Regions from separate parts of the Rhodoferax sp. LS1R11 genome, predicted to be linked through region 1. Evidence: predicted binding sites of a transcription regulator. Region 1 holds the regulator's gene; the other holds the start of a gene.
What was found. Region 1 encodes HrcA, which represses chaperone genes, less so after heat shock. Its sites were predicted from a motif close to TTAGCACTCNNNNNNNNNGAGTGCTAA; they were not measured.
Positions count from the first base shown of each region.

Region 2: the regulator HrcA is predicted to act here: its motif matches at 1,587-1,613, upstream of groES (co-chaperone GroES).

Region 1 is NZ_JBWMAW010000003.1:85,767-89,174, forward strand. It holds gene recN (DNA repair protein RecN) at 1-272, opposite strand, end outside; gene AC097N_RS05105 (NAD kinase) at 275-1,171, opposite strand; gene hrcA (heat-inducible transcriptional repressor HrcA) at 1,200-2,204, shown strand; tRNA gene AC097N_RS05115 (tRNA-Ile) at 2,229-2,305, shown strand; tRNA gene AC097N_RS05120 (tRNA-Arg) at 2,334-2,410, shown strand; gene greB (transcription elongation factor GreB) at 2,507-3,067, shown strand; gene AC097N_RS05130 (RelA/SpoT family protein) at 3,069-3,408, opposite strand, start outside.
Region 2 is NZ_JBWMAW010000026.1:3,511-6,918, reverse strand. It holds gene groL (chaperonin GroEL) at 1-1,142, opposite strand, end outside; gene groES (co-chaperone GroES) at 1,192-1,482, opposite strand; gene AC097N_RS20155 (hypothetical protein) at 1,799-2,368, opposite strand; gene AC097N_RS20150 (alpha/beta hydrolase) at 2,370-3,032, opposite strand; gene AC097N_RS20145 (DODA-type extradiol aromatic ring-opening family dioxygenase) at 3,029-3,408, opposite strand, start outside.

The sequences.
Region 1 (3,408 bases):
AGCAGACTGTCGCCCGCATCAAATCCTGTGGTGTCCAGCCAGGCCTTCAGCGCTGCGGTCGATTCGAATTCGGCACTGACGTCCGTGCGATTGGCGCCTTCACGGATCACGCCCACATCGGCTCGTCCGCCTGTCACCAATTGCAAGGCGTCGATCAGGATCGATTTGCCGGCACCGGTTTCCCCGGTCAGGACGGTGAATCCGCTGGCCAGATCGAGGTCTAGCTCACTGACGATCACGAAATCACGCAAGACAATACGTTTCAAGCTCACGGTCAGGCTACTCCTTCATTCCAATGCAGTTTCTGGCGCAGTGTGTCAAAGTAAGACCACCCTTTGGGATGCAAAAAACGCACATGATGCTCTGATCGGGTCACTACGATGCGGTCACCGTGCAGCAAGGATGCCAGCGACTGCGTGTCGAAACTGGCGCTGGCATCTCTTCCTGCTACTACTTTGATAGCTATCTCCGCAGCATTGGCGAGGACAATCGGCCGATTTGATAAAGTATGTGGTGCAATAGGCACCAGCACCCAACCCGGTATGGACGGGTGTAACAGTGGACCGCCTGCGGAAAGTGAATAGGCGGTAGAGCCCGTGGGGGTGGCGATGATCAACCCGTCTGCCCGCTGGTTGGCCACAAAGTGCCCATCCACCTCCACCCGTAACTCCACCATGCCGGATGTCGCACCACGGTTCACCACAACATCGTTCATGGCGAGGGCGTCGAACACGCAGTGCCCGTCACGGATCACTTTGGCGTGGATGAGGCTGCGATGGTCCTCTTCATATTCACCCAGCAACATCGGGGCAAGCGTTGCCTTGAAGTTGTCAAACGGGATGTCCGTCATAAAGCCCAGTCGTCCCTGGTTGATGCCGATCAACGGAACACCAAAATGTGCCAACTGGCGACCTATGCCCAGCATCGTGCCGTCGCCACCCACCACCAGCCCAAGATCGCATTGCGCACCGATGTCCGCTACGCTCAACACCGGGTAGCCCGCAATGCCCATGTTGTGCGCCGTGTCATGTTCAAAAAACACCTCACAACCCCGGGCGTGCAAAAAATGGGCGATGTCTTCCAGCGCACTACGCGATGAAGCCCCGCCGGCACCCGAAGACACCGCGTGATATTTGCCAATCAGTGCTACATGCCGGAATTTAGATTTCATTCGCAAATTACATCACTAAAATGCCTTCATGCTGGATGATCGTGCCAAGTTGTTATTGAAAGCGCTGGTTGAGCGCTACATCGCCGATGGGCAACCCGTGGGTTCGCGCACGCTGTCAAAAGCCTCCGGGCTGGACTTGTCGCCCGCCACCATCCGCAATGTCATGTCTGATCTTGAGGAGTTGGGGCTGATTGCCAGTCCGCACACCTCAGCCGGACGAATCCCGACGGCCCGCGGCTACCGCCTGTTTGTCGACACGATGCTGACGGTGCATCAGGGGCAGTTCGCATCGCACAGTCTGGCGCCGGATCAGCCGCAAAAAGTGATTTCGAATGCTGCCAATCTGCTCTCCAGTCTGTCCCAGTTTGTCGGCGTGGTCATTGCGCCGCGCCGCTCGTCGGTATTTCGCCATATTGAGTTTTTAAGACTCTCAGAGCGACGGTTGCTGGTCATCATCGTGTCGCCGGAAGGGGACGTGCAGAACCGCGTTATTTTTACCGAGGCAGATTACTCTCAATCCCAATTGGTGGAGGCGGCCAACTACCTCAATAGCAACTATGTCGGCTTGGCGATCGAACAGGTTCGTGAACGGTTGAAAAATGAGGTTGAGTCACTTCGCTCCGAAATTGCCAGTCTGATGCAGGCTGCGGTGGTCGTGAGTTCCGATGCCATTTCCGAGACGCAGGATGAAGTGGTGATTTCAGGTGAGAGGAATCTTTTGGCGGTCACCGATTTTTCGAACGACATGGGGCACTTGCGACGCGCATTTGAATTGTTTGAACAAAAGGCCCAGCTGATGCGTTTGCTGGATGTGGCTGGACAGGCTGAGGGCGTGCGTATTTTTATTGGCGGCGAAAGCCAGGTCGTGCCATTCGAGGATTTGTCGATCGTCAGTGCACCGTATGAGGTGGATGGTCAAGTGGTGGGTACCCTCGGAGTCATTGGCCCGACGCGCATGGCCTATGACCGGATGATCCAGATTGTGGATATCACATCGAAATTAGTCAGCAACGCACTGAGTCACCACAAGTAGGCCTTTACAATCAGCGGTTCGGTCGGGCCGTTAGCTCAGTTGGTTAGAGCAGAGGACTCATAATCCTTTGGTCCACAGTTCAAGTCTGTGACGGCCCACCAGTTATTTAGTGCTATAATTTATCTCTCAGCGGCTGTAGCTCAGTTGGATAGAGTACTTGGCTACGAACCAAGGGGTCGTGGGTTCAATTCCTGCCAGCCGCACCAAAAAGTGAGGGCCTGTAACTGTAAAGTTACAGGCCCTTTTCTTATTTGCCTTCTGCTTTCAAGAAGGTTTCTCAAGCGTTGAGTTTTGGAGTCGCCATGAACAAGGCTTTCACCAAAGAGTCTGATGATGCAGATGAAGATGAGCTGCAGCTGCCATCGTTGCCGGCTGGGGCGAAAAATTACATCACACCTCAAGGTTATGCGCGCATTCGCCACGAGCTGTTGGACTTGATTGACAACGAGCGCCCCAAAATTGTCGATATCGTTCATTGGGCTGCCAGCAATGGCGACCGATCGGAGAATGGAGACTACATCTACGGGAAAAAGCGGTTGCGTGAGATTGATCGGCGAATCTACTTTCTGACCAAGCGTGTGGAGAAGATGGAGGTCATCAATCCAGCAGTTCATCATGGCAGCGACCAGATATTTTTTGGTGCGACGGTGACCTACATGGAAGACACGGGGGCGACGCGGACTGTGACTATCCTGGGAATTGATGAGGCAGAGAGTTCACATGCTCAAGTGACTTGGGTGTCGCCCATTGCCCGAACGCTATTGAGAGCGCGAACCGGGGATGTGCTGCAGTTGCTTACGCCTGCTGGAGTGGTGGAAATCGAAGTACTTCATGTTCAGTACCCTGAGCCAGATTTAAACTAAATTAACGCGTTGTCTTTGCCCGCTGGGCTTTGAGTACTGAGGGTGTTCTTCTCAGATTACGCAGCGCTGTTTCAAGTTGTGTCTGGTCGCGCACGGCAATGATAAAACGCAAGTCTGTAGCATCCTGCTGTGCGGCTTCGTCTTCCATGTCAATGTGGGTGATGTCTGCTTCTGCCGTTGCAAGTGCCGCTGCCACCCGCGCCAAAACGCCTTTGCCATTGGTGACGGTGACCAGCACCTCTGTCTCAAAAGCGCGAACAGGTTCATCTGACCATTCGACACCAATGAATCGTTCGCTGTCTTTGTGTTTCAGCTTTTTGGCAATGGCGCAGTCGTCGGCA
Region 2 (3,408 bases), on a different contig from region 1:
ACCTTGATCACGGCAACACCGCCAGCCAATTTGGCCACGCGCTCTTGCAGTTTTTCACGGTCGTAGTCAGAAGTGGCTTCTTCGATTTGCACGCGAACTTGCTTGACGCGGGCTTCGATGTCAGCAGCAGCGCCAGCACCGTCGATGATGATGGTGTTTTCTTTGCCCACTTCGATGCGCTTGGCAGAGCCGAGGTCAGCCAAAGTCACTTTTTCGAGCGACATGCCAACTTCTTCAGCAATGACCTTGCCGCCGGTCAGGATGGCGATGTCTTCCAACATGGCCTTGCGACGATCGCCAAAGCCAGGCGCCTTGACAGCCACAACCTTCAGGATGCCACGGATGGTGTTGACCACCAAAGTTGCCAGGGCTTCGCCTTCGACATCTTCAGAGATGATCAACAAAGGACGGCCGGACTTGGCGACTTGTTCCAGGGTAGGCAGCAGGTCACGGATGTTGCTGATCTTCTTGTCGTACAACAACACGAAGGGGTTGTCCAACAAAGCGGCTTGCTTTTCTGGGTTGTTGATGAAGTAGGGTGACAGGTAGCCACGGTCAAACTGCATGCCTTCAACCACGTCGAGTTCGGAGTCAAGTGACTTGCCGTCTTCAACCGTGATGACGCCTTCTTTGCCCACTTTGTCCATCGCATCAGCAATGATCTTGCCAATGGCTTCGTCAGAGTTGGCAGAGATGGAGCCAACTTGAGCGATTTCCTTGGACGTGGTGGTGGCTTTGGAAGCCTTCTTCAGCTCGGCAACCAGGGCTGACACAGCCTTGTCGATACCGCGCTTCAGGTCCATGGGGTTCATGCCAGCAGCCACGTACTTCATGCCTTCGTGAACGATGGCTTGAGCCAGCACGGTAGCGGTTGTTGTACCGTCACCAGCGATGTCAGACGTCTTGGAAGCCACTTCCTTGACCATCTGCGCACCCATGTTTTGCAGCTTGTCTTTGAGTTCGATTTCTTTGGCGACGGACACACCGTCTTTGGTCACGGTAGGGGCGCCGAAAGAGCGCTCCAGAACCACGTTACGGCCTTTGGGGCCGAGAGTTACTTTGACCGCGTTGGCCAAAATGTTCACGCCTTCAACCATGCGTGCGCGGGCTTCGCCGCCGAAAATTACGTCTTTTGCTGCCATGATGATGACTCCAGATTCAGTTAATTAAGAGGAAAGGAGAGAAGAAGAATTACTTCTCGACGACTGCGAACAGGTCGTCTTCTTTCATGACCAACAGCTCATCGCCGTCAATCTTGACGGTCTGGCCGCTGTACTTGCCAAACAAAACGCGGTCACCGACCTTGACGTTCATGGCGAGCAGTTCACCCTTGTCGTTTTTCTTGCCAGGACCAACAGCCAAGACTTCACCTTGATCAGGCTTTTCAGCAGCGCTGTCAGGAATGACGATGCCAGAGGCGGTTTTGGTTTCGTTTTCCACGCGTTTGACAATCACGCGATCTGCGAGAGGGCGAAGTTTCATGGGATCTCCTTGAGTTTTGAAACAGAGGTTGAAAACTAGAGTGCCAACTTGGAAAAGCTGGCGCTCGTTATTTTGAGGAGGCAAATGCGGGCGGTTCAAACCTGCTAGCACTCAACTCCTACGAGTGCTAATGATAAGGGCATTTGGCAAACATTCAAGAGGGGGCAGGGTAAAACCCCATGTTTTGGAGCCAGTTGCGGAACGCCGCTGATCTTTCCACTCTGCGCCATTAAACATTCCACTGTTGCCGTTTCCCAAATGAATTCGGGCCCTCCCAGCCTCGCAGCCATATACTTTCCATCAACAACTTTCTGAATCAGCTTGACTCAGGTGTATCGTGGGTTGGCCCGCCCATTTGCTGCAAATTTCGCATGAACTTCACGTTGTCGAAATTCAAGTGATGCATGAACTCCCGCAGAATCAACAAGGTCGCCGTGAATCTGGGGTCATCCGGAATGTCTACTTGCGATGCGGGCCTGCCTTCGGATCTGGCGGCAAGTTGGTCGAACAGTCTTTCCACCTGTTCAATGCTTAGTGTTCTCGTCAACCCATCCGGGCAGCCCAGCATGTGGGCCATGTCATCAACCCGTTCATCCGTCGAATAAAGTGGGGCGCGTCCTTGGGCGACTGCACGGGCGCGCGTGACTTCGTCCTCAACGGCCATGATGGCGTTTTCGATCTCAAGCGGCGAGGGTGGATTGTGTTTAAAAAAATCGATGGATGTCCGACTGGCGCCCATCTCCAGCAGCAGCACCTGGTCGGGTTCAACGCCCGTGCCGGATGCAACCCAGGTCTGGTCGTCGCCGATGTGCAGTAGCACGATCGGGGCGGCAGGCGACGCACTCTTGCGAAGGTTGGCGTAGCCCTGGTGGATCGCATCTTTCATGTCAAGGCCCTAACGTGATGGTTTGTAACCAGGACAAAAAGTCCGCCTGCATAGGGGCATTGATGGTGTGGTCTATCGGGTACCGCCGGGACAGGTGTGCCACGCCCAAGTCACTGAGAACTTGCTCTGAGCGCTGCGCCCATACCACCGGCAGTTTGCTATCGTACTCGCCGTGCCCAATGAATGCGCGCAGGTTTTTCAACTGCGCTGGGTCGGCGATGTGCGGCTTGAGTTCAGGCAGGATTCGCCCCGACAAGATCGCAAACCCGGCAACGCGCTGTGGCGCGCTCAGCGCAACGCTGGCGCTCAAAATACCCCCTTGACTGAATCCGGCAATCACCGTTTTCTGGGGTGCAATGCCGTAGGACTGCTGCAGTTTCTCCACAAATCGGATCAAGGTCTGGCGGCTTTGCTCGGCCTCGGTCTCGACGATCACCGGACCCGCGCTGGTGAAGTTCACTCGAAACCAAGCGTATTGTCCCGCGCCCAAAGTGATGGGGCCGCGTGGCATGACGACGAGCGTGTCCGGGTCTGCCGTGTGGGCCAGGTTGACGAGATTGGTCTCGTTGCCACCCACGCCGTGCAAGAGCAGCAACAGCGCTTTGGGATTCGCCGGCTGCGGATGTTTCGCCAGAAACATCAAATCAAATTGGGTGTTCATCATTTAAGTCCCCATACATAAGATTCCATTGATAGAACGCCGTTGCTGACGCCCCCCTGCAACACGCCCACTTCGTCCGTCTCGGTGGTGGCCCCCATGGCGATCAGCAAGGGAAGAAAATGCTCCTCGCTGGGATGGGCGCGTTCGGCGTGCGGTGCGTCATGGCGGTAGTCGATCAATTGCTTGACTCCTTTGGCGCGCACCGCAGTCTGCACCCAATCGGTGAATTCCTGGGTATAGGCTTCGGGTTTGCTGCCTGAGTGTCGAAATTCGTACAGGTTGTGCGTCATGCTGCCGGAGGCCACGATGAGTACGCCTTGGTTGCGCAGCGGTGCCAGTGCCCGGCCCAATTCCACCGCCGTCCCGGTGGTCAGGTTGA